DNA from 2 places in the Vibrio sp. T3Y01 genome. Region 2 is predicted to be linked to the other one. Evidence: riboswitches for the same ligand, from Rfam matches in the RefSeq annotation. Region 2 holds a riboswitch; the other holds the start of a gene.
The links. Region 2 has a riboswitch for cyclic di-GMP ahead of gbpA (N-acetylglucosamine-binding protein GbpA). Riboswitches for the same ligand answer to the same signal wherever they lie in the genome.
Positions count from the first base shown of each region.

Region 1 (15,490 bases), on a different contig from region 2:
AAACCAAAGCGCCCCTTAACACACAGCATGCCTTCGTTAACCGGAGAATTACCTCCCTCGATATAACGGATTTTGTTCTTCGCTTCGTCAACATGCATGGTCAGCTTACAGCCCACACCACAGTAGGTGCAGATAGTGTCGACCTTCTTAAGAACGTCGGTGTCACCTTGCTTTCTATCTCTCGCGTCCACCATCGCACCAGTTGGGCACGCTTGAATACAAGAGCCGCATTGAACACAGTTCGAGTCACCCATTAAAGTCTGATTCGCCCCGAAATTTGGGCGACACTCAGGTCTTGAAGCGGGCTTACCACCAGCCTGATTCATGAAGCTTAGAACGCCATGAACATTTTGTTCACGACACGCCTGGATACACTGACCACAACTGATGCAGCGGTTGGCATCGAAAATAATAAATTCAGAGCTATTGTCGACAGCAAACTTCTGTCTTGTTAAACCCACTTTCGCTTCTTCTGTTCGAATAGCTTGCCAGCTTTCATTTGAAGCAATATCGATTTTGTATTCAGGGTGCGTTTGAGTTGCCTTGTACTCAGTCGAGTAATCACGTAGGTCGCAATTGGTATTGGCTTGGCAACCACACTCTAAACATCTTGCAGCTTCAGCGATTGCATCAGCATTATCAAAGCCAGTCTCGACTTCTTCAAAGCTCTGCTCTCGCTGCTCTGGAGTCAGCTCCGGCATGATTTTTCGAGCCATGCGTTGTATCGACTTGTACTGCTCGGGATCAACGGCTTTGAGCTGCTTATGCTTTCTTGAGTTAAACGGTTTAGCAGGGATACTATCCATATCACCATTGAAGAATCGGTCGATCGCTTGCGCAGCAATACGCCCGTCTCCGACTGCTTCTACCGCAGTCGCTGGACCACGTCTGAAATCACCAATACTAAATATATTGCCCGTACCTGTGTGCATGGTTTGCGGATCTGCATCTGCGGTGTTCCAACGTGTCAGTGGGATATCAATCTCTTCGTTATCCATGAAGCTTAGGTCAGGCTTTTGCGACACCGCAGCGATAACCGTATCGAACGCTTCAACAAAGAACTCCCCCGTTGGTTTAGGGCTACGACGACCAGAAGCGTCAGCAGGGCCAAGCGCCATGCGTTCTAATCGAATTTCTGATACATGGCCATTGTCATCAGCAATATTCTCTGCCGGGTTGGTCAAGAAGTGGAACTTCACACCTTCATGTTCAGCTTCTTCGATTTCATAGTCTTCAGCTGGCATTTCATCTCGCGTACGACGATAGATGAGTGTTGTATCAGCGCCATCACGCACTGCGGTTCGTGCGCAGTCAATCGCCGTGTTACCACCACCAATCACAGCGACTTTTTTGCCGGTAGTAAAATGTTTGTCAGTCACATAGTCTTTCAGGTAATCGACACCCAAATAGCAGCCTCCGAGATCACTACCCGGATAATTCATCTCAACGGCTTGCGATGCACCTACCGCCAAACAAACCGCATCAAAGTCACGACTAAGATCCGACAAGGTGAAATCAACACCAAGCTTCTTGTCGCACTCTACTGCCATTCCGTTACGACACATAAGCTCGATTTCTTTATCTAGAATCGACTTCGGTAGACGATATTCAGGAATCCCATAACGTAGCCAGCCACCAGCTTTAGGCATCGATTCGTAAACACTGACATCATAACCTTCATTAGATAGGTAATAGCCCGCTGTTAAGCCACCAGGACCACTGCCGACAATCGCAATGCTCTTACCTTTATTGGGTTTCTTCGCTGGCATGTAGCTCTCTTGAGCAGCGAGATCGGCATCGGCTGCGTGTCGCTTGAGCTGACGAATAGCAATAGAGTCATCGACTAAGTTTCGACGGCATTCCGTTTCACAGAAAGCCGGACACACACGACCAATCGATAGTGGCATCGGCAGTGTTTTCTTAATCACTTCAATGGCTTTAGTATGATCATTTTGCGCGATGTGATGAAGGTAAGACTGGATATCTACTCCGGCCGGGCAAGCGGTTTGGCACGGCGCTTCACAGTCAGCATAGTGGTCTGCCATGATTCGATTCAACGCATCTTGGCGATGAACCGTTAACTGTTTAGATTGAGTCGTAATGTTCAAGCCATTGACGACCTCAAGCTCACACGAGCGTGTTACGCCCACCCCTTCCACTTCAACCACACACAAATCACACGGCACTTTGTCCGCTGTTTTGTTCAAACCACATAACGATGGAATCTCTAAACCACATGTTTTGGCCGCCTCAAGAACGGTTTGCCCTTGTTCGACGATTCGAAATTTCCCATCAATGACGATTTGAATCATAGCTTGTCCTACCTTTACCTTTCGCACACTGCGAGTTATCAATAATTAAAAATAAAGTAATACAATATTATTAATATTATTTAATCTATGTAATTACCATACATTAATTATGGCTTTGTGCGTGTGACCTCAAACAAGTTCCATTGATAATAACCATAAGGTATGAGTGGTCTTATCTGTATATGGAAAACATTAAGTTGAAGATAAAGGCAATTGGAGGAAGGCAGGTGTAATCAGGGAGATTAGACTTCAGATATTAAAAAGCCCCTACCACTGTATATAAAGTGAATAGGGGCTTTGAATTGATACGATAAATCGGCTTAAAGCTTACTGCTCAGCTTCTTCAATCAGCTCTTGCACTGGCGATGCAGGTTTGTTTTGTGCAAAACCACGCAGACCAACAACATGTACGTGTTCGTGATCTTTGAAGACCTTACGTACCAGCTTGTAGGTCGTGCCTTTCTCTGGGCTGATGTTCTCAGGCGCTGCAATCAGAAGCTGCATGCCTAGACGATCACACAGTTCAAACAGCGTAGAGATAGACTTCGCATCCAGACGAGCTGCTTCATCAAGGAACAACAAGCGACATGGAACAATGTCTTTGCTACGAAGTCGACGAGACTCTTCTTCCCAGCTCTGAACAACCATCAATAGGATAGATTGACCAGTACCGATCGCCTCACCGGTAGAAAGTGCACCCGATTCCGCTTGTAGCCAGCCGTCTGAACCACGGTTAACTTCTACACTTAGCTCTAGGTAGTTACGGTAATCCAGTAGCTCTTCACCCAGCACTTGCGGAGAACGTTGACCCATGTCGATGTGTGGGTTCACACGTTGGAACAACTTCGCCATTGCTTCAGAGAAGGTGAAGCGAGTCGTCTCGAACAAGTCTTTATGCTGCTCTTGTTGAGTCGCTAAGCCCGATAGCAAGATTTCGTGGCTTTCACGGATCTTAACATTCAAACGTACGCCCTTAACCTGACCAAAGTAAATGTTCGACAAGCCTTGGTTCAGCATACGAATACGGTTCTGCTCACGCTGAATCGTCTTCTTAATGATGCTTGCTACCGACTCAGAGCTGATCGCTAGGCGGTTTTCACGCTGCGTCAGTTCTTCTGTTAATCGGGCTAACTCAACTTCCATCTCTTCGATTGCTTCAACCGGATCATCCGTATGAATGATGTCTTGGCGAATACGCTCGCGAAGATGTTGGTAAACCGCAATATAGAATAGAACCTTACGCTCTGGATGTGCGTTATCTTCAGATAGACGCAGCGAATCACGTAGATCTTCATTGTCAGCCACAGCCAGACGCAGTGCACCCAGTGATTTATCCGACATTGAGCGAAGTTCGCCCGCCGTTAGGTAAGCCAGTTCACGCTTGTGTAGACGACGTTCAACGTCATTCTCACGAGCTAAACGCAGTACTGAACACCAACCTGCTTTTGCTGCAACAACGAAGGTACGAAGCTCTGTGTACTCTTTCTGTACTTTCTTAAGACGCTTAGCCAGTGCTTTCATCTCAAGTTCAGTTGAGGTGATCGTACGTTCGTATTCGCTCTTACGGCTACGAGAAGTATGCAGACGCTCTTGAAGCTCGTCACGACGACGTACAGCGCGCTCTTCAGCACCTTCATCAGCGTTAACACCGAACTCTTGAAGCTCTTGTTTGAACTCTTGAACCGTCTCTTGCTTCGCTTGGTGCGAGCTCTTCAGCGCTGCCAATACTTGGTTGTACTGGTTCATCTGTTCGCGAGCTTGCTTCAAGCCATCGCGGCCTTTCGCTCGAGCTTGTTCTGCTTGAACCAGTTTCGCTTTCAGTTGCTCACTCAGTTCACTGCTCTTATTAAGCAGGTCAACTGAGTCTGCGTAAGCAAAGTAGTGACGACGCTCAATCAGATCAGACAGTGCGAATACTTTGCCTTTTAGCGTTTGTAGCGCGTTGTCCGCCTGGCGGTACTCAGCTTCCAAAGCTTCGAATTGCTCTGGGTCAGCGTCTAGTGCAGAAACGATTTGCTCTAATGACGCAAGCGCTTTGCCATAAGTGTTCAGGTAAGACTTAGCTTCACTCAGGCGTTCTAGTTGTACTTCTAGTTCAGCTAAACGTTCAGCGAGCGTTTCGTCTTCTAGAATACGAACCATAGGCGCTAACTTATCCAGCGCAGCAATCGCCTGTTTGCTTTGTTGAAGCTGGCTACGTTGCTGTTGCTCTTTCGAATCCAGTTCAGCCAGTGAACGTACTACTTGGTTACGTTTCTCACGAACGACTGCAAGTGCTTGCTCTGGATCTGCATTAAACGCAACGTGCAGGTGTTTCGCTACAAAGCTGTTGAATGCTTGGTATAAACGATTCAGCTTTTGAGAGTCAAACGCAGCTTTCGCGTGATTCTCAACAACCACATCGCGCTCTTCTCGCAGTTTATCTAAACGCTGCTCACGAGCCGCACGACCAAACAGTGGGATCTCAGGGAAACGAGAGTAACGCATTTGGCGATCGTTCAATTGAACACACACCGCGCCTTCTAACTCATCGGCATTGAATGAGCTGTCATCAAACGCGTCAACATCACCTTCAAGGATGTAAAGGTCTTCAGGACAATCATCAAGATCAACCAGTTTCTCTTTGATGCCATCAAGATCTGAAACCACAATCGCATGACGAGCTGGGCCGTACATCGCACTGAAATATGGCGCATCGCCAATTGTGATGTCGTCGTAGATCTCTGAAAGCAACACGCCACCAAGGGTGTCCGCTAAGCCTTTCAAGCGAGGATCGTTAGAACCACCTGGTGATGCTAGACGCTCAATTTCTTGCTCAAGTTCAGCTCGGCGAGTTGCCAGTTGATCTTTAGCCACCGCTTGAGACTTTTCATCTTCAAGCACTTGTTGCATTTGCGTCATCACCGCTTGGCTGTCTTCTAGCTCAGCTTCGGTTTGATCTCTTAATGCTTCAAGCGCATCGTTTGCTGTGATCCAAGCAGGAGCAATAGACTCTAGCTTTTGAATCTCTTGGTCGTGGTTTTGTTGTACACGACGCTGTTCACTTTTCGCTTCACGTAACTCTTCTTGAGCGTACTCAAGCGTTTCGATCTGCATTGCATGACGTTCGCGCTCTTCGTCGAAAACCGCTTCGTCAGTCAGTGAAATGTTGTGTTGCTTTTGGTATTCAGTCGCCAGCTCTTTTGCTTGACGCTGCTGTGCTACATCACGAGCCATGTCGCGGTGTTGAGCACGCCATTGCTGTTCGTTCTCAACAACGTGTTTCGCGTTACGACCTTTTTCTAGAGCTTGCTTAGCGCAGTGAGACGCTTCTTTACGTTCAACGTCACCAACGATGCTCTTAACCAAAGACAATGCTTTGTCGAACTGTGCAGAAGCTGCAGAAGACATGTCTAGCTTGTGCTTAGTAGACAGTAGCGTCTGAGTGCTTGATTCTTCTTGTGCTTTTAGCTCAGAAACCAAGGTTAATGCGCTTTCTGCCGTAATAGATTCATCACCTAGCAACTGCTTGGTTTTCTCTAATGCTTGAACCGCTTGCTGGTATTGAAGTGCGCGAGTCTGCTGAACATCCAATGCTTGTTGGTAATCAGCAAGCTGAGTTTTCAGGCTATCCACTTCTTCTTCAGTAATGGTTGCCTGCTCTTCTGCAAGAAGTACTCGCTCTTGAGCTTCTTCAACCACCATCATCTGCTCTTCTAGACGCTCATTAAGCTCTTCTAGATCTTCGCTGTAGCGAGCAATTTTCTCTTGCTGACGAAGTGCAGTTTGAACCAATTGAAGATGATCCGAAGCCGCTTGGTAGTCTTGTTCTAGAGACGATTCTTGATCCACCAGCAACTCAAGTTCTTCTTGAACTCGATTCAACAGGTTGTTTTGCTCAAGTAAAGTTTCACGCGAACCAAACAGTTCACCACGGAACTTCATGGTTTGATCTAACTTATTGCGACGATCGTTCGCATGGCGCATATAGTCTGCCGCCACGTAGTTAGTCGATTCAGTGATCAAATGCTTGAACAAATCACGATCAGACTGAGTTGTCTTGATCGCTTCTAGCGTCATGCGGTTCTCACGCAGTGCCGATTCCATATCTTGGAATGCTTTCTTCACACCACCATTTTGCGGCAGAAGGTAATCACGCAGAGAACGTGTAATAGCACTTGAGATACCACCGTAAAGTGATGCCTCAATCAGACGGTAGAACTTAGAGCGGTCGCTGCTGTTACGCAGTTTCTTCGGTACCACACCGTATTCGAACATCTGTGAGTGGTAATCCACAATCGAAGAGAACGCTTTGAAGTGTGCGCCTTCGTATTGTGCAACTGCGGCCTTCACATCATTTAGCTGACATACACGAGCATGACTGTCTGAAACGTTCTGAATCAATACATCCGTTGGCTTCACATGGCTTGGAAGACCTTGGATAACGAACGGCTTGATGTCTACTTTCTTGTCACGACCAGCAACTTGCTGCAGTTTTACTGCAAACAGTAGGCGTTGGTTACGAGAGTTCACCACATCTAACGCTGCATAACATGCGCCTGGCTGAAGCTTACCGTAAAGGCCTTTATCACGAGATGACTGTGAGCTGCCTGCTTCCGTTGTGTTACGGAAATGCAGAAGGCTTTGGTCAGGGATAAGTGCTGTAATGAATGCCGCCATTGTGGTCGACTTACCTGCACCGTTACCGCCAGAAAGCGTTGTAACCAATCCATCAATATCAAAAGTACGTGCGAAGAAGCCGTTCCAGTTGACCATGGTTAATGATTGATACTTACCTCTTTCAATCATGCTTCACCTTCTACTTTTGTTTGTTCGCCGTCGTTTGACTCAAGGTCAAAATCAGCTTGATCGTTAAAAATATCTTGTTGACCGTTTTCATCTACATCTGATGTAGCTTCAGCTTTCTCTTCATTCAACAAGCTACCTTGGTTAGGTTCTTGAGTATGCACCACAGCCTCACCATCACGGATAAGGCGCAGTTGAGCTTCTTTCATGTCATCGCCAACACGTACGTCCGCACCAAAACGGAATACCGCTTCGCTGATACGGAATTTGCCCGTTTCGCCAATCGCAATCAACATGCCGATACGGCGTAGGCGACGCAGAGAAGTACGCACTTTTTCAAACAGTTTTTCTTTGTCTAAATCAGAACCAGACGCACGGTTTGTTGCTAGCTTCATGAGTTTTTTCTCATCCGCTAGTGCCATTAGCTCTTCAAATAGCTCTTGGTTAGTGAAGATACCTTCGTGTGCCAAACGCTCTGGGCTTAGGTACAAGAAACACAATACCTTGCCAACAAGCATGTCTAGCTCAGACAACACACTACGACCAATTAAAGACGTAGAACGCGGACGCAGATAGAAGAAACCTTCCGGAGCTTTCACAAGTTCTGTGTTGTAGCGTTGGTAGAAATGCTGAAGCTCAACTTCAAAATCAGATAGTAACGCGTGGTTATCTAGGTCTTCTGTTGAAATATGCTTACCTGAACGCAGCATGCTGTCTAGCGCAGGGAACAGTGGGTTCGCTATCGCTTTTACCAGTTTCTCTGGCATGTAATCATCAGTACTTGTTAATGACATTGGCTTGTACCTTTGCACCGAAATCGTTGATTGCCTGCCAATCTGGCTGAATAGCCTGATAGTCAGACTCTGAGTAACCTAAGCGCACCGCTTGGTCGACAACAATTCTGGCTAAATCAAAATGGTGTGTGCGAGGGTGTTCAGCGAGGTAGTCGCGTAACACAAGGCCAAGATCGATTGGCGCACCTTGCTGTTTGTGAGCTTTTAACATATCTGCAATTCTTTCAGACAGCAGATCGTTCACTTGCTCAAATTCTTCGTACTCTACGTCAAGTGGCGCTTGTCCTGTTACTTCGTCATCACGAAGCACTAGTGCTTCATCACGAAGATCCGTCAGCTTCTCAGCGTCGGCATAAGTTAGTAGCCACGGCGCATCAAAGTATTCCGTCACAGATTGACGTAGACGTTGGCTGAAGGCACGGTTCTTATCCATATCAATCGCGGTACGGATAAACTTGTGAACGTGACGGTCATAGCCGATCCATAGATCAATCGCTTGTTGGCCCCAACTTGTGATTCGGTCGAGCTTCATTTGCAGACCAAACAGGGTTTCGCCAACAAACTCGAGTTCATCGTCGCCGTAAACAATTTCTTGAATATCGAGGATCTGTGTTTGCAGTTCATCACCTGCCGCTTGCAAGGTATCTTGCAACTCTTTTAGCGTGGCTGAGGTTTCTGATAGCAAGACTTCACAGTTGTTGATCGCTTCACGCCAATCTTTATTAAGAAGGTCGGCAATCTGCTGTTTTACGGTCTGCTGCTGCTCATCCATAACGCGTTGGTTAAGATCAATCTGATCGAAAATTTCACCAACAGAGTACTTAAGCACGCCGTAAACGTTCTTTCTCCAATGCCCTGGCATTCCACCTTTCTGTGCTGCTTCAATAGCTTTTGCCATTTCATCCGCAACCATAGAAAGTTGGATAGACAGTTTTAATTTAGAGAACTGACGGTGACGTAAATAATAATCTGAGATACCAATTGCCAACGGTGACAAGCGGTAGATGCTTGCGCCATCGGTAATTTCGCTGGTAAAGCGGCTAATCAGCTTCTGTTTAACCAACTCATTAATTGCATTATTGGCACGAAACGCTGAGGCTTCACCAGTATCTTCAAACAGTCGAGTGACGATAGTAAACGCATCATGCAGTTCACCCTCGCCCAGCTCTTCATCGAACCTTTCATTGCTTAATACTGCAATAGCAATCAAAAATGCTAAGCGCTCTGGCGGCAAGTTTAATGAAAAATCATGCTGCTTGACCCAGCCCACCAACTCATCAATTGGCTGCTCTTCGGCAGTTTGAGTCATTTCACTCATTGTGGTTCCTGTTACTGTTCTTCGTCATATCAAACACAGTAGATATGACGCCTATTTCTTTATAACGCGGGCTTCTTACGATTGCATAGCGCATATTGTGGTTTCTTTTACCACATTCATCACTGTTATTGCGCAGGTTTTTGAGCCCAAACGTGAATATAACGGCCTAGTGACAGATATGGCTCTTGGCGACATAGCTGTTTTTCTAGTTCCAATACATCTTCAAATTGGTAATCGCCCATGTACTCCATATTACCTATGTAGTCACTGAAGGAGCGAATGCCTGATTTACCACAGATTTCTAGACCAGCGTCTTCTATCCATTGATAAACCTCTTCTGGCTTCAAGCCTTTTTGTGGTTGCAGCTTAAACCGTTTTCGATGTGGCATCCCATTCAATACATGAGGAATGTTGCCACAAATCACATTTTTCAGGACTAATCCGTGGTGGTTGTAAAACATTATCGAGGCAATACCACCCGGTTTGACTTGTTCAAGTAGCAAATCAAGTGCTTCTTTAGGATCGGCTAGCCACTCCATAACGGCGTGAAACATCACAAAGTCGACTTTATCGTCGAGATGCTCTGCCACTTTTTGTACCGGAGAATGGATAAACTGATATTGCTCTAACAGCCCTGCTTCGGTGATCCCTTCTTGAGCCAGTTTTAGCATCTCAGAAGAGAGATCACATAGAGAAACCTTATGACCAAGTGCCGCAATTTTTTGCGACATCTGTGCCAATCCGCCTCCGGCATCAAGCACATGCAGTGGAAAAGTAGAATCTTCAAACTTGCTCAAAGCTTGTTCTAAATCTTCCCATACGATGATCTGACGGATCTCTCCTTTGTCAGAGCCGTAAATATTTTTTGCAAATTTGTGGGCAATATCGTCGAAATTACGGTCTTCAGTCACGGCTACTTGAGTTATTATGTCCTATCGTGCCTGCTATTCTGTCACAGGAATTTCAGGAATAAAGAGGCGATGTCTCTTTTTACTACTAAGTGATGTTTTTTCGGACTATTCGGATATGTTTGAGCTGAAAAAAGTAGTGTCTTCATTACTGATGCCACTACCAGCAATGTTAATTCTCGCATTTCTGGGCTTAGCCCTAGTGATGTTTACTACTAAAAGAAAGACTGGTTGCTTAATTACCCTCTCAGCCCTCTGTGGTATTTTCCTAATCGCTTTCCAGCCAGTTTCTAGTCAACTATTAATGCCAATGGAAAGGCAGCACACTGCATTTTTACCTGTCGACGAAACCGTCGATTACGTGATGGTTCTTGGTAGCGGCCACGTCGTTGATGACCAGATCCCACCAACATCTGAACTGAGTCGCACAGGCTTGATGCGTTTGAGTGAAGGTATTCGCATTTTACGCCTCTACCCGGGCGCTAAACTGATTCTTTCTGGCTACGGCGCTGGTACAGAAGTCAGCAACGCACGAATGATGGCTAAGGTAGCCCTAGCACTCGGTGTGGCAAAGCCTGATATCATTCTGCTGGAAACAGCCAAAGACACTTGGGAAGAAGCCCGCCAAGCCGCTGCGTTCGTTAAGAATAAAAGAATGGTGTTGGTGACTTCAGCAAGCCATATGACACGTGCTCTCAACGAATTTAACGCGGCTGGTATGAAACCATTACCGGCACCGACCAACTACCTAGCACAAGAAGGTATTGTTGAGCCTTGGAATAAGTACATGCCTAAGGCGATTTATCTTGAACAGACAGAGCGTTACTGGCATGAGACCATGGGGTTGGTTTGGCAAAGCCTACGTGACTGGCTAGACACCAGCAGTGATATTGCAGAAGAGCCAATCGTCGTGCCTGAAGCTTCGAGCCTAGCTGAAGATGAGAATGTCGTTTCGGCAGCTCAGCCTCAATAAGCAGTCTACATAAAAGACTGAGTCATAAAAAAGCCGAGACATCACTGATGATGTCTCGGCTTTTTAATATTTACTATTCTAGCGGACTAACATGTCCCGCAAGACTTAGTCACCAGCGAACATGTAACCTTCACCATGGACCGTCACAAAGATTTGTGGATTCTTAGGGTCGAATTCCATTTTTGCACGCATGCGTCGAATCAGTACGTCGATAGTACGATCATTTGGCGCGTCTACTCGGTGGCTGATCATATTAAGAATACGTTCACGGCTTAATACCTGGTTAGGGTAAGAAGACAACGCAACCAATAATTCATATTCAGCTTTCGTCAGTTTTACTGGTTCACCGTTTTTGCTTAACGCACGACGAGGGATATCAAATGTCCACTCACCAAAACGAACCACTGATTCATCTTCAGATTCTTCAACCGCACCTGCTGCTGTTTTACGAGCGGCAGAAATACGCCAAAGTAGGTTTTTAACTCGAACCAGTAACTCGCGAAGTTCGAAGGGTTTAGTAACGTAATCGTCAGCGCCCATTTCAAGGCCAACAATTTTGTCGATGCTATCCGTGCGTCCAGTAACTAAAATAATTCCAATGTCTGATTGACTGCGTAATTCGCGAGTTAGCATCAATCCATCTTCGCCTGGTAAGTTGATGTCCAGCATAATGAGGTCAACGTTGTTTTCTTCTAACACGTTTCTCATTTGAGCGCCGCTTTCTGCTTCGCTTACTGTGTACCCTTCGTTCTGGAAATAACCAACCAGTTTACTACGGGTCACCACATCATCTTCTACGACTAATACGTGATAGCTCATCTACACCACTTTTCTTATTTAATAGTTTCGGTGACTATTCTATTCATAACTAGTAACAATTCTAGTGGTACTGTAGATAAATGCCAGAAACATGGATTTTTTTTGATACAAGACAATCTTAAACCTTGCTATTTGTCGTCTGGCACAATTCAATATAGGCATTACTACTAACGAGTAACTTTGCATTTCGCAAATAACCTCGTCATCAGCCTTGGTGTGTAAAAAACACCACAAGACTAAATCAGGATTTACGTAATGAAAGATACGAAAGCGTTCAATGAGCAAAGAGCAGAAATTTACTGGTGGTTATCAAGCTTATTCGCCAAAGAGCTCACTCAAGATGAACTTGACCACTACCACTCTGTTGAAATTCGTTCTTTCTTAACTGGTTTAGGCGAAAATGAAACACTCAAACCTGCGATTGATAGCTTAGTTGATGCACTAAACCGCTTACAAACACGTGAAGATGCACAACTGGAACTGGCTGCTGACTTTTGTGACCTATTCCTAAAGACAGACAAGCATGGTGCCCTTCCCTACGCTTCGATGTACATCGGTGAAACTGGGCTATTAAACGATAAGCCAGCAAAAGAGATGGAAGAGATCATGGCTAAGCACAACTTAGTGGTTAACCAAGATCTAAAAGAACCAGCAGACCACATCGCTATTGAACTCGACTTCCTAGGTAACCTAATCATTCGCTCTAATGAAACAGAATCAGAGGAAGAGTTAGAAAAGTCGTTCGAAGTTCAACAGCAGTTTATTGAGCAACAGCTACTCACTTGGATTCCAAAGTTCAAGGTTAAGTGTCATGAGGTTGATGAGTTCGGTTTCTATGCATCAGTATCATCGCTGCTACTGGCATTCTGTCAATTAGACACTCAATATTTGGCTGGTGAATAGCTTATTAGATGACTAGGTAAATAAATTCAGTAGAATGTGACAATTCACCCGGATTTCTGGGTGAATTTTATTGCGAGTATTTTCTAGTCAGTCTAAAATTGTGACCGCAAACGATAAAATATGAAACATTCACGAAATGCTATGCTTATTAAGTTTCAGAGCATTTCGGTGTTAAGACAAGCCGCTCAATAGCGGTTTTTTGTTTTTTAACACTTTAGTACCCAAAGAGCCCTACACGTTTAAGCTCTTAGTTAGGTAGCTTAACGGCTACTTCATTCCGTACTTTGGGGAAAGTAGCTTCTAATAGGATAAAACCATGGCCACTATAAAAGATGTCGCTCGCTTAGCCGGCGTATCAACAACAACCGTTTCTCACGTAATCAACAAAACCCGTTTTGTTGCAGAAGCGACTCAAGAAAAAGTAAATAAAGCGGTAGACGAATTAAACTATGCACCAAGTGCTGTTGCTCGTAGTTTGAAGTGTAATTCAACACGAACCATCGGCATGCTAGTGACTCAATCAACCAACCTATTCTTCTCAGAAGTTATCGATGGTGTTGAGAGCTACTGCTACCGTCAAGGTTACACTTTGATCCTGTGTAACACGGGTGGTATCTATGAGAAGCAACGTGACTACATTCGAATGCTTGCAGAGAAACGTGTAGATGGCATCTTGGTTATGTGTTCAGACCTAACTGAAGAACTGAGAGAGATGTTAGACCGTCACGCTGACATCCCTAAAGTAGTCATGGACTGGGGCCCGGAGAGTTCTCAAGCAGATAAGATCATCGATAACTCTGAAGAAGGTGGCTACCTAGCGACTAAATACCTAATCGACCGCGGTCACTCAAAGATTGCTTGTTTAAGTGGCCACTTAGACAAAGCGGCGTGTGTGGAGCGTATCGCTGGTTACAAGCGCGCTTTGGAAGAAGCTAACATTACTGCAAATGACGACATGATCATCGAAGGTAACTTTGAGTGTGATACTGCCGTTCTAGCCGCTGACAAAATTGTTGATATGGAAGATCGCCCGACAGCTGTATTCTGCTTCAACGATACCATGGCACTAGGCTTGATGAGCCGCCTACAGCAGAAAGGCATCCGTATCCCTGAAGATATCTCTATCATTGGCTACGATAACATCGAACTGGCTGAGTACTTCTCTCCACCATTGACTACCGTTCACCAACCGAAGCGCCGTGTCGGTAAGAACGCCTTCGAAATTCTGCTTGAGCGTATTAAAGACAAAGACCATGAAAAACGCGTCTTCGAAATGCACCCAGAAATTGTTGAACGTAGTACAGTTAAAACGTTAAATTAACTGATAAATTGAGTTTATTTTCATCAAGCGCACCTTTGGGTGCGTTTTTTTTATCAGCAACTAAAATAAACCTAGTTTCATATAATAAAGATCATTAATTGAAGCAGTATCACACTTTGAAATAACAAGTGTGAGCCTCATTCAACAAAAACTTTATTCTATTCAATCAGTCACGCACAGGGCAAATCACTTGAAAAGGTGAGACGCAAAGCTTCCGGCCTAAACCACTCGTTGGTATGGTAGCGGGGTTACCGATGGCAAAATGCAGTAACTACTAATAATTTAGTAATTTACGGCTTATTGACAATGTAATTGCAACATTTTGCTAATCTCTCGGACCTGCTTATTTGGTGGCGTAGTTCAAATACACCGAGATAAATAACATGGATAAACCGATACTAAAGGACTCAATGAAGTTATTTGAGCCCCTAGGAAAAATAAAATCACGCTCAATGTTTGGTGGATTCGGTCTTTTTGCTGATGACACTATGTTTGCTCTGGTTGTTAATGACCAGTTGCACATACGAGCAGACAAAGGCACAACAAAACAGTTCGAGCAACAAGGGTTTCAACCGTACGTCTACAAAAAGCGTGGTTTCCCTGTCGTAACTAAATATTTCGCTCTACCCGAAGGCTTATGGCAAGACCAAGAGAAAATCTTGCAGCTTGCGACTACGTCTCTGGGCTTTGCAAAAGAAGAGAAAGCTGAACAGTCCGCTGCTAAGCCAACTCGACTCAAAGACCTCCCGAATCTTCGACTCGCCACCGAGCGCATGTTGAAGAAAGCTGGAATTGATTCCGTAGAACGTTTATATGAATCTGGCTCTGTAAACGCATTTAATGCCATCAAGGATTCTCATGCGTCCTCCGTCAGTATTGAACTGCTTTGGGCACTAGAGGGGGCGATCAATGGCACCCATTGGTCGGTTATCCCGCAGCAACGTCGTGAAGAGCTTATCAGTCGCGTCAATTAACATTTTCAGTACACCTTTTTATACAACTAAGCCGCATTTCTGCGGCTTTTTTTTCGATTCTGAATGTTAGATAGTCTGCGGCCTTAATGCTCTATCAATACCCTAAAAGGATGGGCGATAATTATACTTAAAGTCTACTTTGACCATCGGAACGAAGTTAATCTCTCCAGAAGAATTCATTATCTCTTTAACTTTAATGCTCCCGTTTCTAATTTCAAACGAACGCACGTCTACCTTTTCCGATGCTTGAGGTAGGATTTTGCTAAGCTCATATGAGCCTTTGCCGTTTATATCCATCCAGATTTGTTTTCCAGATTCGTAAGCCTGTGATTGGCTCGCCACTACATCCCCTTTAAAGATTTTAGATTCTACAGCGGCTCTAT
Region 1 covers NZ_VTXJ01000005.1:151,584-167,073, reverse strand. The annotation lists gene fdhF (formate dehydrogenase subunit alpha) at 1-2,312, opposite strand, end outside; gene mukB (chromosome partition protein MukB) at 2,640-7,100, opposite strand; gene mukE (chromosome partition protein MukE) at 7,097-7,891, opposite strand; gene mukF (chromosome partition protein MukF) at 7,872-9,209, opposite strand; gene cmoM (tRNA uridine 5-oxyacetic acid(34) methyltransferase CmoM) at 9,335-10,120, opposite strand; gene elyC (envelope biogenesis factor ElyC) at 10,236-11,090, shown strand; gene torR (two-component system response regulator TorR) at 11,196-11,909, opposite strand; gene torD (molecular chaperone TorD) at 12,165-12,812, shown strand; gene purR (HTH-type transcriptional repressor PurR) at 13,129-14,133, shown strand; cyclic di-GMP riboswitch class I at 14,304-14,389, shown strand; gene F0232_RS07555 (TfoX/Sxy family DNA transformation protein) at 14,517-15,107, shown strand; gene F0232_RS07550 (DUF3316 domain-containing protein) at 15,210-15,490, opposite strand, start outside.
Region 1: it holds a riboswitch for cyclic di-GMP, as region 2 does, so the genes downstream of both, F0232_RS07555 (TfoX/Sxy family DNA transformation protein) here and gbpA (N-acetylglucosamine-binding protein GbpA) in region 2, are expected to answer to the same signal.

Region 2 (15,490 bases):
ACCTTTGGTGGTGTGGGTGGTTTGATTGTAGGTTTGGCAGCAAAAGATCTACTCTCGAACTTCTTTGGCGGCATGATGATCTACTTCGACCGACCTTTTAAAGTCGGTGATTGGATTCGCTCTCCTGACCGTCAAATCGAAGGTACCGTCGAACGTATTGGCTGGCGCATGACCATCATTCGTACATTCGATAAACGCCCACTGTACGTGCCAAACTCAGTATTCAGTAACATTGTGGTGGAAAACCCATCGCGAATGCTAAACCGTCGAATTAATGAAACCTTTGGGCTTCGTTACGAAGATGCGAGCAAGTTAGCTGTTATCGTGGATGACGTAAAAGCCATGCTTGAAACGCACCCAGACATCGATGCTAAGCAGACGCTCATCGTGAACTTCGATAAGTTTGGCCCATCAACGCTGAACTTCTTTATCTACACCTTCACTAAAACCGTCAACTGGGTGAGATACCATGAAGTGAAACAAGATGTACTACTGCAGGTACTGGCGATTATTCATAAGCACAATGCGGATATCGCTTTCCCAACACAAACACTCAAAATCGACCCACAAGGTTTTAGCGAAGTTCAAGATATGGCTATTTCGAATTCATCAGGTCATCAATAAACAGCGTATCTACTGTTTATAGGTAACTAAATGGGTTATCGATAATTAAAAAGAGTGAAGCGTGGTAACATGGCGCCAGTATTTTAATGCACCCAGTACCACGCTATGATTTTACCTGTCATTCTAGCTGGCGGCTCTGGTAGCCGCCTCTGGCCACTGTCTCGCGAGCTTTACCCAAAGCAGTTCCTCAATATTGCTGGCGAACAATCGATGCTCCAGCAAACCCTTATACGCCTACAAGGTCTTGAAGCGCACTTGAGTAATGCAGAATGTGCGGCTCCCTTCATTATCTGTAATGAAGAGCACCGCTTTATTGCTGCGGAACAGGCTCGCTCAGCCAACATCCAACACAGTGGTATTTTGCTAGAACCTGTCGGAAGAAACACAGCTCCCGCCATCGCACTCGCTGCATTACAGGCTTTAAATCACACCAGATGTAACCAACAAAATGAGTCAGATCCAATATTATTGGTACTGGCTGCTGATCATCACATCGCTAAAACAGCAGAATTTCAGCAAACGGTGGCGAGAGGTGTTGAATACGCAAAACATGGTAAACTGGTTACTTTTGGGATTACTCCAAGCGCACCAGAAACTGGCTATGGTTATATAAAACAAGGAGCTCCACTCTCCCACCATGCTTTTGCCATTGAATGTTTCGTTGAAAAGCCAGATCTAGCCACCGCAGAACAATACGTTAATTCGGGCCAATACCTCTGGAACAGCGGTATGTTCATGTTTAAAGCCTCACGCTACTTAGAAGAGCTAGCAAAACATCATCCACAGATCCTTGAGGCCTGTAAAAGCGCTCTCGAAAAACAAAATACTGACCTCGACTTTATCCGTATTGACGCTGAAGCATTCAAAAGCAGTCCAAGTGACTCTATCGACTATGCCGTGATGGAACAAACGTCAGATGCTGCGGTAATTTCGATGGATGTTGGTTGGAATGATATTGGCTCGTGGTCTGCGATTTGGGATGTCAGTGATAAAGATGAACACAACAATGTGATTGAAGGCGATGTGTTAACGGTCGATTCTCAGCACAACTACATCCACGCTGAAAACAAACTGGTTGCGACTGTAGGTGTCGAAAATCTCATTATTGTCGAAACAAAAGACGCCATACTCGTCGCGAACAAAGACAAAGTTCAAGGCGTGAAATCGATAGTCAGCCAGCTGAATCAAGCAAATCGCACAGAACATGTTCATCACCGCGAAGTGTTTAGACCTTGGGGTAAATACGATGTAATTGACCTAGGCAAACGAGACAAGGTTAAACGCATCACTGTAAAACCCGGTCACAAGTTATCCCTACAGATGCATCACCATAGAGCAGAACACTGGGTTGTTGTAGCAGGTGTTGCGAAGGTGACCAATGATGAGAAAACCTATCTCGTTGAAGAAGACCAATCCACTTATATTCCGCTAGGACACATACATAGCCTAGAAAATCCAGGGGACGCTCCACTCGAAATGATCGAAGTACAAACCGGTAGCCATTTGAGTGAAGACGACATTATTCGATATCAAGATAGTTACGGGCGAAGCGAACAACCTAGCTCACCTCAAATCAACAAATCGAACTAAAGCAGCGACGATAGAATGAAACAGAATTTAGATCTCAGCTGCTTTAAAAATAACGATATCCGAGGAATCATTGGTAAACAAATCAATGAGCGCCTAGCTTACCTGCTTGGTATAGCATTTGGCGAATATGTCCTTGCAGAAACATCTAAAACGTCATTCGATGAGCTGGCTCAAGTAGTCATTGGTCGTGATAATCGTGAAACCTCATTGCCACTGCAGAAAGCGATGACCAAGGGTTTGATTGAATCAAGGATCAACGTGGTAGATCTCGGCATGACAGGCACAGAAGAAGTCTACTTTGCAACTCGCCACCTACAAGCTATTGGCGGAGTTCAGGTTACGGCAAGCCACAATCCAATCAATTACAACGGCATGAAGCTAGTTGGTCTAGACGCTAATCCAATCAGTAAAAACAATGGGTTAGATGTAATCAAACAGCGCATAGAAGTTCTAGAGCATGAGAGGTTCAGCGAACAACCGATCAGCCATGAACAAGCCGATAATTTCATTAGAACAGCCAGTATTCTCGCTCCTTATGTGGATCACCTACTCTCTTACATAAAGCCGTCAAAGCTATCAACGATGAAGATTGTGGTTAACGCGGGAAACGGCGTTGCCGGGCATGTCGTTGATGCTATAGAGAGCAAGTTCAATGAACTGAATGCTCCAATCACCTTCATCAAAGTTCATCACACTCCGGATGGGATGTTCCCAAATGGCATCCCTAATCCTTTACTTAAAGAAAACCAAGCTGCTACCCACGATGCCGTTTTAGAGCACTCCGCAGACCTTGGTATTGCCTGGGATGGTGATTTTGATCGTTGTTTCTTCTTTGATGAAAAAGGTAATTACATTGAGGGTTACTACATCGTCGGTCTGCTAACCGAAGCCTTCTTACTGAAGGATTCCAATGCAACTGTACTACACGACATGCGCATGACATGGAATACAATAGAGATTGCAGAAAAGCTCGGGGGAAACACTGTTGGCGTAAAAGCTGGGCACGCTTTGATCAAGGAGAAAATGCGAGAGCTGAACGCTGTGTACGGTGGAGAGATGAGCGCACATCATTACTTCCGTGACTTTGGGTACTGCGACTCAGGGATGATTCCTTGGCTACTCGTCATTGAACTGATCAGTAAGACTCAACAATCTCTTCATCAACTTATCAGCTCTAGCGTGGAAAGATTCCCCTCTTCTGGAGAGATCAATCGTAAGATAGCAGACCCAGAACAAGCTATCGCTCGTGTGCTTTCATGCTACCAAAAGCGTGCTGTAAACATAGATCATACCGACGGTATTAGCATGGATATGGGTACTTGGCGCTTTAACTTAAGGAAGTCCAATACCGAGTCATTTATCCGGCTTAACGTAGAAACCAAGCGAGATAAAGCCTTGCTAACCGAAAAGGTGACAGAGCTACTTAGCCTCATAAAATAGGTATTCCCTATTCTGTATTTATACACAAAAGCCGCAAATTACTGCGGCTTTATCATTTTGCTTTTGAGGTTCCCCTCACCAACAAACGCAATTATTTCAATTGGCGAGATGTATAGGTTTCGCTCTTCACGCCAGAGCCTTTGCGTTTTTTCATTGTTACTTTTACTGAGCGCTTTGCATCAGCAACATCATAGCGAATCGCTTGGCCTAAGAACTTATCGTTACGCTTGAGTTCTCTCGCTTCTAACTTGATCGTTTTGTTACCGCGGTTCACGTCACAACGGTAATCCCAATCGTTCTGCCCATCTTTCAAGCTAAGCAAGATACGCTGGTTACTTTTTCCTGATGTCGCTTTAATCCCACGAGGTTGCTTGTCGACCGCAAGTGCAAGACCAGCTTTACACAACTGCTCTGCATTAAAGCCTGTTGCAGCTTGTGCATTTGATATAGAAAACGTGTTTACTGCAATTAATACAACACTCGCCAATACTGCCTTCATTGATACGACTCTTCAGTTTATGGAACACCACACCATTTAACCATTCACTATACGATAAGTAAATGATTTTATGGAATAGCGAACCTTAAATTGAAACGTGTATTAAAAAGCCCTTACTCACGAAAGCGAGTAAGGGCTTCAATTGTCTAAGTCGTTCTAGAGAGTAATTAAGTCACTAATTTACTTGTTACGGCGAGCTTCAACTGCATCTGCCAGTTGACGAAGTACTGTTTCAGTATCTTCCCAACCAATACAAGCATCAGTAATTGACTGGCCGTATGTTGGAGCTTTGCCGTCAACCAAATCCTGGCGGCCTTCAACTAGATGAGATTCGATCATCACACCAAAGATAGCTTTGTCACCACCAGAGATCTGTGCGCTCACGTCATCCGATACGTTCAGTTGGCGCTTAAATTGCTTAGAGCTGTTTGCGTGGCTAAAGTCGATCATTACTTTCTGTGGTAGGCCTGAGGCTTCAAGCTCTTGCTTGATCTTACCAACGTGCTCTGCGCTGTAGTTTGGCTCTTTACCACCACGTAGGATGATATGACAATCAGGGTTACCAGCCGTTTCAACGATAGCTGAATGGCCATACTTAGTTACAGACAAGAAGTGGTGAGAAGCACTTGCAGAGCGGATTGCGTCTGTTGCGATCTTGATGTTGCCATCAGTACCATTCTTGAAACCAACAGGGCATGAAAGACCAGAAGCTAGCTCACGGTGAACTTGAGATTCCGTAGTACGTGCGCCAATTGCACCCCAGCTAATTAAGTCTGCTACGTATTGAGGCGTGATCATGTCTAGGAATTCACTTGCCGTCGGCATACCCATGTCTGTTAGATCAAGCAATAGCTTACGTCCAAGACGTAGACCATCGTTTAGCTTGAACGTGTCATCCATGTACGGGTCATTGATCAGGCCTTTCCAGCCAACGGTAGTACGTGGTTTTTCAAAGTAAACACGCATTACGATTTCTAGCTTATCGCCTAGTTCGTCACGCAGAACTTTCAAACGCTTACCGTATTCAAGAGCGGCTTCTGGATCATGAATAGAACATGGACCAACGATAACCAATAGGCGGTCATCTTTGTCTTCTAGAATGTTGTGAATTGCTTTACGGCTTTCAAAGGTTGTAGAAGAAGCAACTTCTGTCGCTGGAAACTTTTCTAAAACAGCAACAGGGGGTAATAACTCTTTTACTTTGTTAATTCTTACATCATCAGTCTGGAACATTGCTTACTTCTTCCTATTTTCTAACCTTGGGCTGAATGTACGTTATCTCACGTAACTTTCCATCAGCACATATCTTCTTGTTCCCTGTAACTTAACTAGTAAAAACGCCAGTTTCAATCACTATTTTAAAAAGAACGCAATTTTTTTTGTGTTTTATATTTAAAACACCCTGTATAACTTTATTTACACGCTATCGATTGCGCAATTTCAGGTAGACAAGGTTGATGGTTTTTCATCCACCACTTGTTAACAAATCTCCTCTACCAGCAGAAACAAAAAAGCCCACGTTGTTAACGTGAGCTTTAAAGTTAATTACATTCTTTTCAATGGCTTGACGACACTGTCGAGCCCTTCTATTTTTAGCGCGAGGCACAGCTTGAGCAGGTCACCTAGCTCACCAGACGGAAAGCCTTTTTTATCAAACCACAGCAAATATTCTTCAGGTAGGTCAATCAGTGTGCGGCCCGCATACTTTCCAAATGGCATCTGCATTCGAGCCAACTTAATCAGATTCTCTTTCTCTAGCATTGTTCGGTCTTTCTATGCGTCATCGATGTTCTGTAGAGTATCACCTAAACGTTCAACCCAATAGTTGATTGCATCTTTGGCGTCATCAAGTGAATCGATCATAGTTGAAAAGTCCTTATTTCCGGCTTCACGATCGATCGCTGCGAACAGTGGTGTGCCATCTTGAGCGTCACTCACCAGCAGCTCGACACTCGCACTACCAACATTGGTGTGCTCTCCTGTCGCAACTTTTGAGATGGTCGACATGGCAAGACCAAAAGGTAAGACACTACTGGTAACGGCTAAGATAGGATTTGGCGTTTCAACGTTACTCAATGCGATACTCAGGCGTAACGTTTTGCCCGTCGGCTCACCAACGATCACTTTGTGAGGTGATATTTTCTCTTCTAATCGGTTCACCATGTGGTCGGTAAGTTCCTGAATTTCTTCTTGATCTAACGAACCTTCTTCGGCAAGCACAAAGATTTGGTCAATGACGACAGAATCATAGTCATCCAACTTACTCTTCAAGCGGTCGGCGTCACGCAGCCCTAATCTTGCCCAAACGAGGTCAACTCCCCCGTCAGGGCCAGGCTGAAAATCTTCATAAGTGGTGAATTTGGTAGCAGTCTTGATTGGGCCGCCTGCACAACCAAACAAAAAGATGCTGGTTGCGACAAGCAAAAATAGTTTTAGAGGATTCATAGCGCACTTAGGTTGGAAGAAAAACACCCAAGTATGCTATACCATATGTGAAAAGTTTGTAGAAAAAGGGGCTATAACTCAGAGCTAACTCTAAAATTAGTTGTGTTGAACAGTGTGAGCATACTCTACGATAACTTGATTTCCTTCGATGTAAGCATTTTGGATCTCTCCATCAACACTCATTCTACTTTTCAGATAGACCACTTTAGGACCAGAGTCATTTCCTTCTTTAAGTGACGGGAATACGTTTCTCGGTTCCAAGTGAAGTAGACGACAGAAATGGCTCACAAATGACATAGTCAGCGGCGACTCCCCTCGCAACATATTTGAGAAATCAAGCTGACTCATTCCAAGCTTCTTTGAAAACTCCATCTGAGTGATTCGCATTCGTGATTTTTGTGACATCCACGTTTGGTACAACGCTTCTCTATCTTGTTCAGTGAATTCCATACTGACTCCTTTATATAATTCATACCAATTAATTGTCCGGTTTTTCATACATAACGTGTCAGGGTTTGGTTAGTGGAAACCAAAGGTTTGGTTTTGATATGCGCTCAATCGTTATCAACAACTAAAGTTAAGCACCCAAACCATTCACAAAAGCAATTAGAGCAAATACTTTCTTAATTTATTTCAATTACTTATGAGTTAACAAACGAATCATATAGCAAGTTAATTTGTATTAAGAATTAAAAGTTCGAGATTAGCATTCCACATTTAAATCGATTGATTCGCATTTATAAAACTCGTTGGCTACATTCCGCTTGCTTAAACGCACTTCTGGCAAACTATTTGAAAGAATAGGACGCAAAGCCACCGGTCTGTCGACAAATATTCTGTCTATGATAGCGGAGCTGCCACTTAATAGGATTTAAGTGCAAATGCATGCCGGAGTGTTCTCTTTTTGTCGGCCAAATACAGTAAGGACAAATAATGAAACAACTCCCAAAAAAATCACTCATCGCACTGTCGCTGCTAAGCGTTAGCGGTGCAAGCTTCGGTCATGGTTATGTTTCGGCATACAATAATGGCGTAGCAGAAAGCCGTGTAGCTCTATGTAAATTCCCTGCGAGTGATACACAAGAAAAAAACACTAACTGCGGTGGTATTCAATATGAACCACAAAGTGTGGAAGGCCCTGAAGGTTTCCCTGAAGTCGGCCCTGTCGATGGAAAAATTGCCAGTGCGCAATCTTCTTTAGCAGCAGCGCTCGACGAGCAAAAAGCAGATCGCTGGGTTAAACGCCCTATCAAGTCTGGTTCTCAATACTTTGAGTGGACGTTCACGGCAAACCACAAAACTCGCGATTGGAAATATTACATAACTCAACCAGACTGGAATCCAAACCAACCTTTGGCACGCAGTTCTTTTGACTTAACGCCATTCTGTGTTGTTCAAGGCAATATGGAACAACCGCCGATGCAAGTAAGCCACCTATGTAATGTGCCAGAACGCGAAGGTTATCAAGTGATCCTTGCAGTATGGGATGTGGGTGACACTGCTGCAGCTTTCTACAACGTTATCGATGTGAAGTTTGATGGTGACGGTCCTATCATTCCTGACTGGGATCAAGGTGGTCAAATCAACCCAACACAAGACCTGAATGTTGGCGATGCAGTTTACACTCGTGTATTCGACCAATCTGGTGAGAACGCTTCATACAGCACTGAGCTTGTGATTGAAAATACAGAACAAGGCAAAGCCAATAACTGGTCTTACGCGTTGGCATCGAAGATCAACCAAGAACAGACCCAAATTAAAGCGGGTCAATTGAACGATCAAGGCGATTTCGCACCGGTATACGGTTCGAACCCTGTTTATCTAAAAGCAGGCTCTGGCTTCAACAGTGTCGAAATCGGCTACAAGATCGATACGCCAGAACCAGAACATGAAATTGAAGTAACTGGTTTAGAATCAGAATACATCATCGATGAGAGCCAGCCTACACAGCTTGATCTTACTCTAGCGGCAACGGGCAATGTTCAAGCAGAACTCACGGTATACAACCACCATCGCGAAGCGCTTGCATCTCAAAAATCTGAGCTACAAGACGGGCAAGTTGAAGGTGTTCAACTGACGCTTTCTAAATCTGAAGCTGGTCACCACATGCTTGTGGTAGTGACGAAAGATGACCAAGGCAACTTAGTGGATCAGAACACGCTTGATTTCCACCTGATGGACGAGCAAACACCGCCACCAGCGGGCGATTACGACTTCGTATTCCCTGAAAGCATTGACTCTTACACCGCGGGCACGAAAGTACTAAGCAGCGACGGTAGTATTTATCAGTGTAAAGAGTTCCCATACTCTGGTTACTGTGTTCAATGGGCACCAACGGCAACTCAGTACGAACCTGGCGTAGGTTCACACTGGCAAGATGCTTGGAACAAAGTGGACTAATTATTAGTAAGGTAATTACTTTCAAGTACGTAAGCTTGTGTAATTAGTCAAACAAAAACGGATGCCCAGAGCATCCGTTTTCTTATTCAGCAACAGCAGAAATGCGGTTATCAAAGTAGATAGTGGTCTGCCAACAAAGCAACAAACAAGATCATGAGATGATAGATTGAGAACTTAAAGGTCTTCATCGCCATGTTCGGCTCATCGCGATACTTCAATACCCAGGCAGAATAAACAAACCCACCGTTGAGCAGCAAAGACGCGCTCAGGTATATCCAACTGCTCATTCCAACCAATACTGGCAGCACACACACGATGCTCAGCAATAGTGTATACAGCAGAATTGAAGTCTTGGTGTAAGTTATCCCATGTGTCACAGGCAACATCGGGATATCTACCTTGGCATATTCGTCACGACGATGAATCGCAAGCGCCCAAAAGTGAGGAGGTGTCCAGATGAAGATAATCATCACCAGTAGCCATGCGTTGGAGTGCAACTCGTTAGTCACTGCCGTCCAACCCAATAAAGGTGGCATTGCACCTGCGATCCCTGCAATGACAATGTTCTGTGGCGTCGCTCGTTTTAAATACATGGTATAGATAACCGCATAACCTAATAGACTCGCAAAGGTTAGCCAAGCCGTAAGCGGGTTAACTAACAAGGCTAAAGTCACAAAGCCAAGTAAACCGATACCTGCCGCAAAGGCGAATACTCGTACACTGCTGAGCTCACCCGATGGTAAAGGACGACGATTAGTACGAGACATTTGCCCATCGATCTTCTTGTCGATCAAGTGATTAAATGCAGCGGCTGAACCCGCCATCAACCCTATCCCTATCATGCCAAATAATGCTTGCTGTAATGGCAATCCATTAGGCACCGCTAAACACATGCCGACTAATGCTGTTAACAACATCAAAGCAACCACTTTAGGCTTGGTCAGTGATAAATAGACCTTCCAAGCTGCTTTGTTTTGAGCAGCAACTTCATGACTTGAAGCGGTATCTTGAACCACAATTTGATGCTGTGTTGAAGTTCTACTGACCATGATTACCTCCTTGTAATACACTGTTCTTTACCAAGCGCTCACTTGGTTTTCGTTGCCACACAACAAAGTTTGTCACAACCAGGCTGACAAGCAGCATCGCCGCAACTAAGTTATGAAGCACTGCCACTGAAATCGGTAGATGGAACCACACGTTACTGATCCCTAAACTGACTTGCACGGCTAATACCAATGCCACAATGACACCCAGTTTTTGGTGCACTGTTTGACCAAGCTTCCACAACTGATACACGACCATTAGCACCGTTATCGTTGCCACAATAGCGCCAAACCTATGCATGATATGTATGGTGAGCCTTGCGGGATACTCGAGCACACCAAACTCATAGTTATCATGCCCATGCTGTGCAAAGTCGAACGCATTCTTAAAGTCTAAGTAGCTTGTCCAACTCCCTTCACAGATAGGCAGTTGAGTACATACCAGCGCGGCATAATTTGAAGACGTCCAACCGCCAAGTAAGATCTGTCCAATAACAACCATCAGGCCAAGTAACGCAGCAAACTTGCTCGTCGCCGAGTATGTCGTTTCACTGAACCGAGTCTGGAAATTAGAGAGGCGACAATACAGTAGGCAGAGCAGAGACAGCAGAGTGAACCCTCCCATCAAGTGCGCCATCACCACAACAGGCATCAGTTTGAGAGTCACTGTCCACATCCCTAACAAAGCTTGAAAGATCACCGTTGCCGAAATAAGTAGTGGTAGCCCAGCAGAGGTGATGTTCTTCTTAATACACCAAACGACCACAACAAAGATAAGAAGCCCTAATGAACCAGCAAAGTAGCGATGTATCATCTCTATCCATGCTTTATCTGCCTCAAGAGCGCGTTCAGGGAATTGGAGATTAGCTTGGTTCACCGCTTGTGCATCTGAAGGTACCGTGAGCTTTCCGTAACACCCAGGCCAATCAGGGCAACCAAGTCCAGCATCCGATAATCGGGTATAGGCACCGAGCACAATCACTGTCAGCGTCAGTAAGATGGTCACTCGCATCACGAGCATGAGCAAATCAGGGGCTTTGTTCTGCATCGTTTATCTCCCTATAAGTATTCCTTGTCGCTGCTAGAGTTCAGCCACCGCGGTCAAACCGAATCACTTATCAGCTACCCAACACGCGACAGTTTAAGAAGCTTTCTCAAATCATGAATCATGCCTTTAGACTGCCCGACTAACTGCGATGGTTCTGAGACACTTTTGTATTCCATAACGAGTTGCCCAAGGGGATCAATGATAACAATCGAAGCTGGTGCGAACTTAGTGCTCAACTGCTCCCCACCAGACAGAAATGACAAATCAGGTTTGTTAAATGCTCCTGGTAATGCATCCCCTTCAGAAACAAAAACTACAGCTGTCACTCGTTCTTTGTTCTTCCCCAGCGCTAAATAGCTTTGGTTCAAGTAATGGAGTTGTTGTTCACACAAGCTATCGCAGTCTGTTGGCGCAATGTAACCCACCAACCACCCTTCTCCTTCCATCGGCGCGGTCAGCCCAAAATCTTGTAGAGTAACTCTTGGCTCAACTAACTCCCCACTGTTTGTCACACCAGATGTGTACCAATTCTGCTCTAATACAGTTTTAGCGATAATGGCAGGTAAGGCGAAGACCAAAATCAATCCGATGAGCACAAGTCGACCACGTGAGCGGCGCTGTTTAAACGCAGCAAGATTAGCATCGGTACTTTCCTTTTTAGTTTGTGTTTGAGACTTATCCATTTTGATTCCCTGTATTAGTCGCTGCCGATCGCTAACCGTGTTTATGTCGTTGCAAGCATTTACTTCTTATTCATGTGACTATGTTTCTTCAAGTACCTAAAACCAATCAAAAGCATCAGCGAAAGCAATACCGCAGCCATCACAAACCATTGAAATGAGTAACCAAAGTGCTTCTCAGACTTCATCGCCGTCGGACGCCATAACATTTCATAAGGCCATGAATCCAAGCTCTGAGGTTGAAAAATGAACGGCAACACCTCTTGTCCTGTGTATTGTGATAACGCTTCTATGTTGATGTTTTGAATCCTTTTCGGCGTCGTGTTTTCTAGCCCAAGTTCCTGACTTAATGGATTCACTGAACGAGTGTACAATCGCCCAGACATCTGGATAGGTAGCGTGATCTTTCCTATTTGTGGTAGCTCCCTTCTGTCATTACTCGCTGCAACGAATCCAAGATCGATCAAAAGCTGTTTTCTTCCATCTTGAGTTTGAACCTCGCCCAGCATGTAAATCACATATCCCACCGTTCCTTGATTGATTTGATTGTCCAGCAAGAGAATTAAACCACTCGGTTTCACTAATTCGACGTCAGCTTTCAAGCCATTTAAGGTCGAAAGGGGCACCGACTGCTGAGTTCCAACGCTTGCCTCTCGCCATTCAGTGAGCACTGTATCTAGAGGCTTAGGAGGTTGCATTGCTCTTTGCGATAGCTGCTGCTCATAACGTAGTTTCTCGTTACCTCTATCTAACTGCCATAAACCCAACTTGATTAAAATGCCGACTGAAACCAAAGTTAAAGCAACCGCAAACCAAAAACCTTTACTGCGGAACTTTCGCTCATCATGATTCAAACGGTTTGGAGTTATCACTATGGCGTCACCTACCTTTATCCTGTTATTCAAAGTTGTGTTGGTTGCCCTGCTGTTTTTCATCGCATTCAACCTAATGAAAGGGCTCATCCAAATCGCCTCGAGCAAACACAATGGCAAAAAGCTGAGTCACTTCTTGGGGCGTCGAGTCATGTGGTCAGCCATTGTTGTGCTACTGTTATTGCTTGCTTTAGGGTCAGGAGTAATAGCTCCTAACCCTCGTCCCTATTAAGCCCTTTAGCTCTGTCGCTTCGCTAAAGCACGTATACAAACACGAATAACCCTAACCAAACCACATCAACAAAGTGCCAGTACCAACTGCCGGCTTGGAATGCAAAATGGTCTTTGGGTGTAAAATGATCTTTGGCAACCCTAGCTAACAAGACGATTAAAAAGATCGTCCCTAAGCAGACATGTAAACCATGGAAACCCGTCAGTAAGAAGAAGGTGTTGCCATAGATTCCCGATTGAAGAGTAAGGCCCATATCTTGATAAGCATGGATATACTCTTCAACTTGGAAAAATAGGAAGAACCCAGCCAGAACGATGGTGATCTCTAACCAAACGATTAATGCCATGCGCTTGTTTTGTTCGAGGCTTAGATGGGCCATATGCAGCGTGATGGATGAAAGCAATAGGATAATGGTGTTTTTGAGTGGAATTCCTTGCCATGGCATAGCTTGTGTTGTTACGCCATCCGGTGTCGTAGTCAGCGGCCACATTGATTGGAACATTGGCCACAATACTTCATGAGTCATTTCATTGTTGCCCGCCCCGCCAATCCATGGGACAGAAATCATACGAGCGTAGAACAGCGCGCCAAAGAAAGCACCGAAGAACATGATTTCAGAAAAGATGAACCAACTCATGCCTTGCCTGAAAGAGCGGGATATTTGCTCAGAATAGAGGCCGCTCAAGGATTCTGTAATCACGTTGCTAAACCAACCCGCAAGCATGTAAAGCAACACCGCAAACCCGACGAACAACACAGCCTTACCGAACACACCGCCAGCGGCATCAGTGCCCATGTTTTGCACGGTTAACCCTGCTCCAACCGCAACAAGAAATAGCGCAACGGCACCGACTAATGGCCAATGGCTTTGATGTGGAACGAAATAAACTTCCTTTTTAGAACTCATCGCTCAACTCCTTTTGTTGATTCTGGTTCCTAGTTACTCGCGATTACATTAGGCTCGGCACTACTTGATTCCCCGACCACCTCATTCGTAATGTTAAATAGCGTATAAGAGAGCGTCAGTGTGTGAATCGATTCTGGAATATCTGGCTCTATGTAAAATATCAAACCCATTTCAGCGCTTTTATGCCCCTCTAATGGCTGCTGGTTAAAGCAGAAGCATTCCATCTTATTAAAGTAAGTCGCCCCCATCCCTGGAGATACTGAAGGCACAGCCTGCCCCACTAGAGAGTTTCCTGATAAATTTTTGGCGATGTAATTCGTTTGAATTACCTCACCGGGGTGAACCTCTAACACACGATCTTCAGGAACGAACTGCCAGGGCATATCAGGTTTGATGTGCGACATAAACTCCACACGAACTGTGCGAGAATAATCTGGCTGCATCCCACGTGGCTGTACCGCAGACACGGTATTAGTTTTGCCGTTGATTCCCAAAGCCTCGCACATCACATCGTAGAGTGGCACCAAAGCAAAACCGAAGCCAAACATCGCTACCACACTCAATACCAAGTAACCCGTTAGCTTTTTAGTTGATCGCTTCTTGGTTGACCGCTTTGGTTGGTTTTTATCTAGTTCGCTTTGCTTATCACTCATAGCCCATCTCCCTAATCGACTTTAGGCGGATGAGTAAAAGTATGATGAGGCGCAGGGCTTGGTACCGTCCACTCTAACCCTTCAGCACGTTCCCATGGCTTGCTTGGTGCTAGCTCGCCGCCTTTCACACACTTGATAACTAGCCACAAGAAGATGAGTTGCGATAAACCAAAGGCGAAGCCCCCTATCGACACCACTTGGTTAACGTCAGCGAACTGGATAGCGTAGTCTGGAATACGACGTGGCATCCCCGCTAAACCTAGGAAATGCATAGGGAAGAAAAGAACATTCACTGAGATTACTGACGTCCAGAAATGCCATAGACTGAGCTTGTGGTCGTACATATGACCAGTCCATTTAGGTAACCAATAATAAGCGGCGGCCATTATCGAGAACACGGCACCAGTCACCAGAACGTAGTGGAAGTGAGCCACTACAAAATAGGTGTCGTGGTATTGGAAATCTGCAGGAACAATGGCGAGCATCAATCCAGACAAGCCACCTATCGTGAACAGAACGATAAAGGCAATGGTGAACAGCATTGGGGTTTCGAAAGTCAATGCGCCTCGCCACATGGTTGCGACCCAGTTAAAGACTTTCACGCCTGTCGGCACAGCAATCAACATGGTGCAATACATGAAGAACAGCTCTGCAAAGACGGGCATCCCCGTGGTGAACATATGGTGTGCCCAAACTAAGAAGGACAAGATTGCGATACTACAGGTCGCGTACACCATTGAGTGATAACCGAACAAACGCTTGCCACTAAATGCAGGGATAATTGCTGAAACAATACCAAAGGATGGCAAAATCATGATGTAAACTTCAGGGTGCCCAAAGAACCAAAATATGTGCTGGAACATGACGGGGTCACCGCCACCGGCCGCATCGAAGAAGCTCGTCCCAAAGTATTTGTCGGTCAACACCATGGTCACGGCCCCTGCGAGAACTGGCATTACGGCTATCAGCAAGAAAGCGGTAATTAACCAAGTCCAAACAAACATTGGCAATTTAAACCAAGTCATACCCGGAGCTCTCATGTTCACGATAGTCA
Region 2 covers NZ_VTXJ01000010.1:73,897-89,386, forward strand. The annotation lists gene F0232_RS12870 (mechanosensitive ion channel family protein) at 1-624, shown strand, start outside; gene F0232_RS12875 (mannose-1-phosphate guanylyltransferase/mannose-6-phosphate isomerase) at 730-2,214, shown strand; gene F0232_RS12880 (phosphomannomutase CpsG) at 2,230-3,654, shown strand; gene F0232_RS12885 (hypothetical protein) at 3,746-4,153, opposite strand; gene aroG (3-deoxy-7-phosphoheptulonate synthase AroG) at 4,334-5,386, opposite strand; gene F0232_RS12895 (DUF3820 family protein) at 5,699-5,914, opposite strand; gene F0232_RS12900 (DUF3313 domain-containing protein) at 5,927-6,598, opposite strand; gene F0232_RS12905 (transcriptional regulator) at 6,695-7,048, opposite strand; cyclic di-GMP riboswitch class I at 7,371-7,460, shown strand; gene gbpA (N-acetylglucosamine-binding protein GbpA) at 7,532-8,998, shown strand; gene cyoE (heme o synthase) at 9,109-10,047, opposite strand; gene F0232_RS12920 (heme A synthase) at 10,037-11,092, opposite strand; gene F0232_RS12925 (hypothetical protein) at 11,167-11,775, opposite strand; gene F0232_RS12930 (SURF1 family protein) at 11,835-12,734, opposite strand; gene F0232_RS12935 (DUF2909 domain-containing protein) at 12,646-12,876, shown strand; gene F0232_RS12940 (cytochrome c oxidase subunit 3) at 12,899-13,783, opposite strand; gene F0232_RS12945 (cytochrome c oxidase assembly protein) at 13,813-14,436, opposite strand; gene ctaD (cytochrome c oxidase subunit I) at 14,448-15,490, opposite strand, start outside.